Regions from separate parts of the Sporosarcina soli genome, predicted to be linked through region 2. Evidence: riboswitches for the same ligand, from Rfam matches in the RefSeq annotation. Region 2 holds a riboswitch; the other holds the start of a gene.
The links. A riboswitch is a leader RNA that binds a small molecule or an ion and turns the genes downstream of it on or off. The one in region 2 is predicted to bind thiamine pyrophosphate.

Region 1: it holds a riboswitch for thiamine pyrophosphate, as region 2 does, so the genes downstream of both, thiM (hydroxyethylthiazole kinase) here and thiC (phosphomethylpyrimidine synthase ThiC) in region 2, are expected to answer to the same signal.

What each region holds. Positions count from the first base shown of each region.
Region 1 covers NZ_JBHSNO010000007.1:219,620-224,360, forward strand. Annotated here, with positions in the region: gene ACFPRA_RS14710 (alpha/beta hydrolase) at 1-496, shown strand, start outside; gene thiW (energy coupling factor transporter S component ThiW) at 544-1,041, opposite strand; gene thiM (hydroxyethylthiazole kinase) at 1,038-1,856, opposite strand; TPP riboswitch at 2,099-2,201, opposite strand; gene ACFPRA_RS14725 (Alp7A family actin-like protein) at 3,036-4,217, shown strand; gene ACFPRA_RS14730 (hypothetical protein) at 4,228-4,741, shown strand, end outside.
Region 2 covers NZ_JBHSNO010000001.1:545,976-550,716, forward strand. Annotated here, with positions in the region: gene ACFPRA_RS02670 (pyridoxal-phosphate dependent enzyme) at 337-1,251, opposite strand; gene ACFPRA_RS02675 (aldehyde dehydrogenase family protein) at 1,726-1,911, opposite strand; TPP riboswitch at 2,138-2,255, shown strand; gene thiC (phosphomethylpyrimidine synthase ThiC) at 2,437-4,212, shown strand; partial or broken gene ACFPRA_RS02685 (alpha/beta hydrolase) at 4,733-4,741, shown strand, end outside.

The sequences.
Region 1 (4,741 bases), on a different contig from region 2:
TTGGACATATTTATTGGTGAAGAAACTCGGACGGGATACGAAAGTGGTTTACCATGGGTTATCGATGGGAGCGGCAACCGTCCTGATGGCTAGTGGGGAAGAAGAGCTTCCTTCTCAGGTGCAGGCCATCATTGCGGATAGTCCGTATCAGTCGGTTTACCAGTTGTTTACGTATCAAATGAATCGGATGTTTCACTTACCGGCATTTCCTTTGCTGGATAGCACGAGTTTGTTGACGAAAATTAGAGCCGGTTATTCCTTCAGGGAAGCTAGTGCAATGACAGAAGTGGAGAAGACGGATGTCCCGATACTCTATATTCATGGGGAAGGTGATACATTCGTTCCGACGGAGATGGCGGAGGAGTTGTTTCAGCAAACCGCTAGTCATGCGGAACTCTATCTCGTTCCCGATGCGAACCACGGTGAATCTTTTGCTATAGCGGGTGACGCCTATCTGGAAAAAGTGGAACTTTTTCTTGATCGGATGATTAATTAGCGTTTGTCAACAGACTGGGGAGGCAATCATTTTGTGATTGCCTCCTTTTATATTTCCCGTCTTAGCCGACTACCAATCTGTGTTCGCTGTAATCGCGCAACGAGCACCAAGCCTAAAATGGCGCCGCTGACACTGGAGACGAGAAAGGGAGGGACGAAAAAGAAAGCCGTGAATGCCGTCCCCATCAATAGTTTGGCATAGGGGACAGCGAGTAGGGAGGCGATGACGCCTGTTCCGATGACTTCCCCGACAGCTGCCAGCCATGTCTTTCTGAAATACTTATAGAAGACGCCCGCAAGAAAGGCGCCGATCATACCTCCTGGAAATGCAAGCAAAGAACCTGTGCCTGTCAGTATGCGGACAAGACCGGTTAAGAAAGCGATCATAACGGCCGGAACGGGTCCAAGCATGATCGCGGCGATGACATTGACGGCATGTTGGATCGGGTAGGCTCGTGCAATGCCGGCCGGAAAGTAAACGAATGTCGAGCCGGCAACCGCGATGGCGACGAACATGGTCATGATGACCATCTTTCGTGTGTTCATGACAACGTCATCCCCTTGTCATTCCCTTGAGGTTGTCGAATGAATTGACAATCTTGAATAACGTCTTCCTCCAATGCATAAAGGGCATTCAGGAAATGAATTTTAAAATCGCCTGGACCTGAAGCATGCTCTGCAGCTTTTTCCCCGGCTTTCTTGTAAAAGGCCAATGCAGTGGTTACGGCGTTGAATGGATCTTCTTCTGCCACAGCCAAGAAAGCGCCAGCGACGGCGCTGAGAAGACAACCTGCACCTGTCAGATGGGACATAAGCGGATGCCCACCTGTCACGCAACTCGTTCCATGCTGATCCGCTACAATATCCCAAGGACCGGTGACTGCAACGACACAGTTATGCGTGCGAGCAACTTCCTCTGCAAGGGCAGTAATATCCGCTTCGCCCTCTCCTGCATCGACGCCTTTGAAACGCCAGTCGACTCCGGCAATGGCAGCCAGTTCCCCTGCGTTGCAACGGATGAGCATCACATCCACTTCCTTTAAAATCCTTAAAATGGCCTCTTTCCGGAAAGCAGTTGCGCCCGCGCCAACCGGGTCTAGGACGACAGGAATTCCTTGTTGATTGGCACTTTTCCCCGCCAATAACATTGATGTTACCGTGTCCTTTTTCAGCGTTCCGGTATTCAATACGGTACAGGATGAGACGGCTGCGATTTCGGCAGCTTCTTCTATCGCGTCTGCCATAACGGGGGAGGCCCCGAGAGCCAGCAAGCCGTTCGCTTGGAAATTGGCGACGACAATATTCGTTATACAATGAATAAGCGGGCGTTCCTCACGCAGTTTCTGTATCAAAGTTGTCATAGTGTATCCTCCTTTAGCATACGGTTTCTTTTCAATGAAGAATTTGGATTTGTCGGGTTCTAAAGGCCTGTAATGCAAGCAATCGACAATAAATGCAAGTAAACACTTTGCAAATGCAATCAAAACCTGCACAAGTGTAAGCAAATAGGGCAGGGTGCAAGCCAATGCCCAGCCTCATAACTGGCGGATGAATATGCAAAAGCCGCTCCCTCATTGCAGAATTGGAAGCGGCGGTAATCATTGTTCAAGCGTTTCCACTTCCCTACGCTGGTTTGACCCAGATCAGGTTCCAAGGGTCCGCATAAATGCGTCTCAGTCTTTCACAAGACTCCCCTAGCGGTAGATCCTTCTATTTTAAATTAACAATAACATAATATGACGAACGGCTCAACGTGCGCAAAGGAAGGAGAGGTACAATCTCCTACATTTAATATGACGGGCACATATTTCCTGAATTGGGGCTTGATCGACTTATCCGATACGTGGGGAATTTAACTTGCTTCAGCAGAAGTCCCGCACTTCTATAAGTGGTGGGATGAATGCTAGAAATGCATTCCATTCAGTGGGGGTTCAAACCCCGGCTGAATAGAGGAACTCAGGCTAAGGTCGCCGCGCCCTGAATGAACGTGCCTTAATTTCTGCAAAAAACCGCAGAAATACGGCAAATCAAACCCTTCGCTGTTTGATTGGCAACGCCTGAGTGACCAACATCCTGTTGGCCCAAGCCTCCGGCGGATGTCACGGATTTTGAAAGGAGTGAATTGAGCAAGCTCAATTCAAAATCCGGACGCAATAACGCCGAGGCGTTATTGATTTACGACCTTTAGAGGGAGTATCTATTGTAGTTCCGTCTAAATAAAGAGAAAAAGCTCCCCGCAACAATAGGCAAGAAGAGGAAGTTGTGCTTGCCGTCAAAAACGAAATTTTACTATTGAAATCGATGTATACAAACATAGTAGTGTTGTAAACGTAATTGTATACATTAGTAAACAATTACGTTTACAAGTATACAAATAAGTACACATCCTTTATTTATATGGGTATACGGAAATGTATACATGTTTACGCCTGCGCACACAACATTACAGTTGTGTGATAAATGAAGGGATAGTATTGATTTGTCTAGAAAACTCCAGTACCATTTTAGTGGAAAGAAAGATTAAGGGAAGGGTGATTGGATTGACGGAATCTAGAATTGCAGCAATTGACGTAGGAAACGATTCATTGAAAGCTATTTTTGGAAAGTTGGAAACGGAACTCAATATCCCGAATGTGATTGCGCAGGATGTTGCAGATCGTCCGATTATCGGTATTGAGGAATTGGACAATCAAGACCCTACAGAAGGTATCCATATCCGTTTGCACTCTCCTACACTACATGACAACAATGCCATTTACCGTGTTGGGAAATTGGCGACAAAGAGCGGGAATTCTACGGAGTTGGACCCGGGAAGTAACAAATCTGAGGAAGATCAGACACTTGTGATGTTGTTTGCTGCTTTGGCATTGGATGCAGCCCGTGAAGAAAACAAAAGTGTTTTTAAACGTAATAATAATGTAATTGAGGCGACATATACGCTTGGGACAGGCCTTCCGCTAAGAGAAGTGAAGGAAGGGAAGGACGTAGGCTATCGTTCCCAACTACTCGGTTCGGTCCACCAAGTCGAATTTTTAGTGACTCCTAAATACCAAGGATTGAAAGTGAATCTGAAATTCGATGAAGTAAAAGTGTATCCGGAAGGGTTCGCGGCATTTATCAATCTTGTAATGGACAATAACTTGAATATCATCAATAAAGAGCTGATTGACAAACGGATTCTGATCCAAGATATCGGGGGATTATCGACGGATGTGGCGGTTATTAAAAACCGTAAAGTGGATGACGATAAGGCACAAGGCTTCAATTTAGGTGTTTCAGAGTCTCTGGATAAGATTCGTGAAGAGATTTACGCGCGTCATGGTGTTGAGCTAGATAGCCGTTCTGATGTGGTCGATATCATTACGAAGAAAAATGACCGTAATCATATTATGGTGCGGGGAAGCCGGACAAGCGTGCATGACATCGTCGATCGGATCCTGTTAGACTTGGCGAAAAAGCAGTATCGTCATTTGCGCAACATTTGGCAAAGAAACTCGCAAACGGAAATCTGCTATTTCATCGGCGGAGGTTCCATCGTATTGAAAGACTATCTGAAGACGTTGAATAACAGTTTGGATGGCTATAATATCGATTTCTTCGAGGATGAAAAAGAGAGCGTTTGGATGATGGCCAACGCATATTACAAACTGATTTCCGATTTTGCTCGAAAAAGCCAGCCGGTGAAGCCGAGGGAAGAAGAAAAGTTAGCGAAAACAAAATAGGTGATGAACCATGAGTGAAACTGGTTTGAAAAGGGGGCAGCCGATTACATTCCGGCTGCCTTCCGATACATCTGACCATACATTAAAGCAATTGCAGAAGCTAAAAGAAGTGGAAAGAAGGAATTTTTCCAGTAAGATCGCCCAGTTTGTCATTGAAGGGGTGAATGATTCCCTTATCAAGCAGCGGGAAGCCATTACGATTCCATTACCGAAAGGCTTAACGAAAGCCCAACGTGATTGGTTGCGGCATGAGCATTCTGAAGCGCTTTTAGGGAGCATCGTCTATCAGCTGATTGCCGATCCAGTCCGTACAGCGGCACTCTACGCCTCATTGAACAGTAACGCCATCGATGTCGATGCAGCTCTTTATGTGCAGCAGGAGACGACTGCGGCGTTAGATGAAACCGCAATACCGGCAATACCGGACAATCCATTGCCGAGTACTGTTATCGACGATGGCGATGACTTGGACAATTTTGATTGGGATCAGGTGGCGATGACAGAAGCATCTGTTGAGGTGGAAG
Region 2 (4,741 bases):
ATTTTACTAAAATGGACGATTTTTTGGATATTGACTTTCTGTTTTTGAAGAGAATATTAGTTGCTTAAAATGAAAGTTAGCGACTCCTGCGGGGATAGCGCGAATGGATAGCCCCCTTTAGCAATTTCGTTCCTTACCGCAAAAACTATCTATATTCCAACTTTAATTAACGTTCTTCATCAAAATGGAAATTGGGATGATAAGGAATAGAAGGAATTTCAAGACCAATTCCTGTGATTTTTGTTCTGCTGCAACTTCAATATGTACCATCATTTCATCATCTTACTATTTGAATTAAAATTGATTGTTGGTGCAATTCTTTATACTTTAGGAATTCTAATCTCTGATTTCCGCAAACAGTTCTCCGGCATTTCGGACATCCACATTCCCACCACTTACTATGAAACCAATACGTTTACCTTCCACTGAGAAATCACGATGAAACAAAGGAGTTAGACTGACTGCTCCCGCTAATTCGACGACTATTTTCAGACGGCTCCAGAGATAGTGCATCGTCGTTATCACACCTTCGTCCCTGACAGTGATCATATCGTCGACAAGTTCTCTGAGAATAGGGAAATTAAGATTCCCTAATGACGTACCTCGTAGCCCATCGACAATCGTCTGCGGATTGTCTATACGGTGGAGTTCACCGGTATTGAATGAACGTACTGCATAATCGACCAATTCAGGCTGCACGCCAATAACCTGACACTGAGGAAGCAAATGTTTACTACTAATAGCACTGCCGCTGAGCATTCCGCCCCCACTGCATGGAACCAAAAGATAGTCCAGTTCTCCGACCTCCTCAATTAATTCCTTGGCAGCCGTTCCCTGTCCGGCTATTACTTCCTCATTATCAAATAGCGGGATAAAGATATAACCGTTTTTATCGATCAGCTGTTGGGTCACATCCTCTCGCCTCTCCTTTGCCCGGTCGTAGTAGACAATATCGGCACCATAGGACTTGGCGGCAGCAATTTTCACTGGTGCCGTATCCGAAGGGACGACGACTGTTGTATGTACTTTCAACAAATTACCTGTCAGAGCGACAGCCTGGGCATGATTACCTGAAGAGTAAGTAATGATCCCTTTCCCGCGAACATCCTGTGGCAGAGAACTGACAGCATTATAGGCACCACAAAATTTGAACGCTCCGATGCGCTGTAAATTCTCACATTTTAAGAAAATCGTGTTTCCAGTCTGCTTATCAAGCAATTGTGAAGTCATTACCGGGGTTTTATGGGCCACACCTTCTAGACGTTTAGCTGCTTCCAATACCTTTTCAAACATTGACGAATCCCCTATTTGTTTTTGTGCTATTAAGATAATAACATTATTAATAGATCCCAGCTATTAAGATTCTTATTTAAGTTCATAAGGCATAAACAAATAAGGCTAATCTAAAGGTCACTAAATGCGGCCCACATAACGAAACATATATTAATGATTACCCATATTAATACTAATAAATTTTAATTCCGTCATGTCTTCAATAGCATATTTAACACCTTCTTTACCTATTCCTCTGAACTTAACTCTTCCATAAGGAATGTGATCGTAGCGTAGCTAGGAAACCTTATTAATCCACACTTCAACTGTTTCTGGTGCAATCTTCCATCAGTAAAGCCCAATAGATATCGATTTTGTAATCATTGGACCAGTATCCGTTGGCGGTTTAAGCGGATCACCTACATTTAGTTTCTTCGCTTCCACAACCAGTCTTTAAACAAGTAATGGATATATATTTTTTGGTGCGTAGATTCTTTGGACAGAAACACAAGCCTGCCTTGCAAAGGTAAAACCACCTTGAATAAAAGATGAGACACAAGCATCTAAATTTGCATCATTAAAATTGAGAATTGGAGCGTTAAATCCTAACCCTAACGTTACTTTTTTAGTCCCAGCCATTTCTTTGATCTTCTATCCAATGGAATTACTACCCTTAAAGGTCACTTTTTCACTCTAGGTTCAATTATTAAAGTTTCCCCTACTTCCACATCCATACCCATTACAATATTTAATGCACCTTTAGGAAGACTGGCTGCGGACAATATAAGACAAACTAATAGAACTTAATGTTGACATTTTTTTATTATTAGTTATACTTCGAATTGTTAGACCAAATAATTTAATGAGATTGAACTAGAGGTGTCCGGTTAGTCTGGGCTGAGAGGGAAAAAACGTTTAAGTTTTCCTAACTCTTTGGACCTGATCTGGCTCATACCAGCGTGGGGAAGTTTCTAAATTCTACTGATGACATGCATTCAATATGTATGTTTCATTTAGAGAGACTAGGTCCGTATTTACTTGGATCTAGTCTTTTTTGTGAATAAATCGTGTGTCATTATTCATGTTCTATGAATGAGGAACGACTTCCTTTGGACTGAGTTATGGTCTACCAAGAAACTAAAAAAAGAGGAGACGATTGACTTGATGGACAAAGAAATAGGGACTATGCCAATTCACATTTATGAAAGTTTTCCAGCGAGCAAGAAAGTGTACATTCAAGGTAGCAGGCCGGACATCCTTGTACCTGTAAGAGAAATTCAACTATCACCGACGATAACGGATAGAGGCGAAAGTGAGAATGAACCACTCCAAGTCTATGATACAAGTGGTAAATATACGGATGACAAATATAAAGTGGATATTCGCAAAGGACTCCCTACAATAAAGAAAAACTGGATCTTAGAACGCGAGGATGTAGAGGAATATGAAGGAAGAGAATTAAAGCCGGAAGATAACGGTTATAAAACGAATAACGAAAAAGAAAACAATAACTTTCAATTACCGAAAAGAAAACCACTACGTGCGAAAGAAGGTAAAAATGTAACACAGATGCACTATGCGAGAAAAGGAATCGTTACTCCTGAAATGGAGTTTATCGCAATACGTGAAGGCATGGATGCAGATTTTGTCCGTGATGAAGTCGCGCATGGAAGAGCCATTATCCCATCAAATATTAACCATCCAGAAACGGAGCCGATGATTATCGGTAGGAATTTTCATGTAAAAATAAATGCTAATATCGGAAATTCTGTGGTCACATCCTCCATTGAGAACGAAGTAGAGAAAATGACATGGGCAACTCGCTGGGGTTCAGATACAATTATGGATTTATCGACAGGTAAGGATATCCACACAACACGTGAATGGATTATCCGTAATTCTCCGGTTCCAGTCGGAACGGTCCCGCTCTATCAGGCACTTGAAAAAGTAGATGGAAAAGTGGAAGATCTTTCTTGGGAAGTTTACCGTGATACATTGATTGAGCAAGCAGAACAAGGTGTTGACTATTTTACTCTTCACGCAGGGGTATTGTTGCGTTATATCCCAATGACCGTGAAGCGTGTCACTGGGATTGTTTCAAGAGGCGGTTCAATAATGGCACAATGGTGCCTGATTCATCATAAAGAAAGCTTCTTGTATACTCATTTTGAAGAAATTTGCGAAATTATGAAGCAATATGATGTGTCATTTTCTTTGGGGGATGGTTTACGACCAGGTTCGATTGCCGATGCCAATGATGAAGCCCAGTTTGCAGAACTGGATACGCTTGGAGAATTAACGAAAATTGCATGGAAGCATGATATTCAAGTAATGATTGAAGGTCCCGGTCACGTACCAATGGACTTGATTAAAGAAAACGTTGATAAACAGATGGAAGTCTGTCAAGAAGCACCCTTTTATACATTGGGACCATTAACGACTGATATCGCACCGGGATATGATCATATTACATCCGCAATCGGGGCAGCAATGATTGGCTGGTTTGGTACGGCAATGCTTTGTTATGTAACACCGAAAGAGCATCTTGGTTTACCAAACAAAAATGATGTCCGAGAAGGTGTTATAGCCTATAAAATTGCAGCACACGCGGCTGATCTTGCGAAAGGCCATCCAAATGCTCAAAAAAGAGATGATGCACTTTCAAAAGCACGATTCGAATTCCGTTGGATAGACCAATTCAATTTAGGACTTGATCCAGAGCGTGCACTGGAATACCACGATGAAACATTACCAGCTGAAGGAGCAAAAGTTTCCCACTTTTGTTCGATGTGTGGCCCGAAATTTTGCAGTATGCGAATATCACATGATATACGGAAATATGCAGATCAAAATCAGATAGAAGAAAAACTTACAATCGAAAAAGGCTTGGACGATAAAGCAAAGGAATTTCAAAAGGTTGGCGGTACTCTATACATTTGAGACCACTTTGGAGGGGGGAGTGACGATGAAAGAGACGGATCTACTTTTGAATAAAATTGAACAATGCAAGCATCAACTCAAAATACTGGAAACAGCACTGAAAGAACTCCAAGAAAATTGTTCACATGATTATTATATAGTAGAGATTACACATCGAATATGTTGTAAGTGCAATTATGTGGATAGTTTATATTATTAACTCAACTTTCGCACCTGAATAAAGTATTTCAATGCAAGTGATTCTAAGGCGCTCTTAACGTTCTTTATCGTCCTTGACAAAGACCGGATGTGGTCGGAATGGTAAAACCGACGAAACAGCGCTATAAAACAACATCGATATTGACGGAGTCTATAAATTATTTATAAGATCCCCCTACGTTATGATACTAGCCATAAACAAAAAAGCTAACATCCAAACGCAACCAGAAAGACCTTATCTCCGATGACCTTAATCGTGAAGATGAAATAGAGACATTGATACCAAAATCACTTTATTCATTGGCACAAAGGAGTACAGAATATGAAAGTA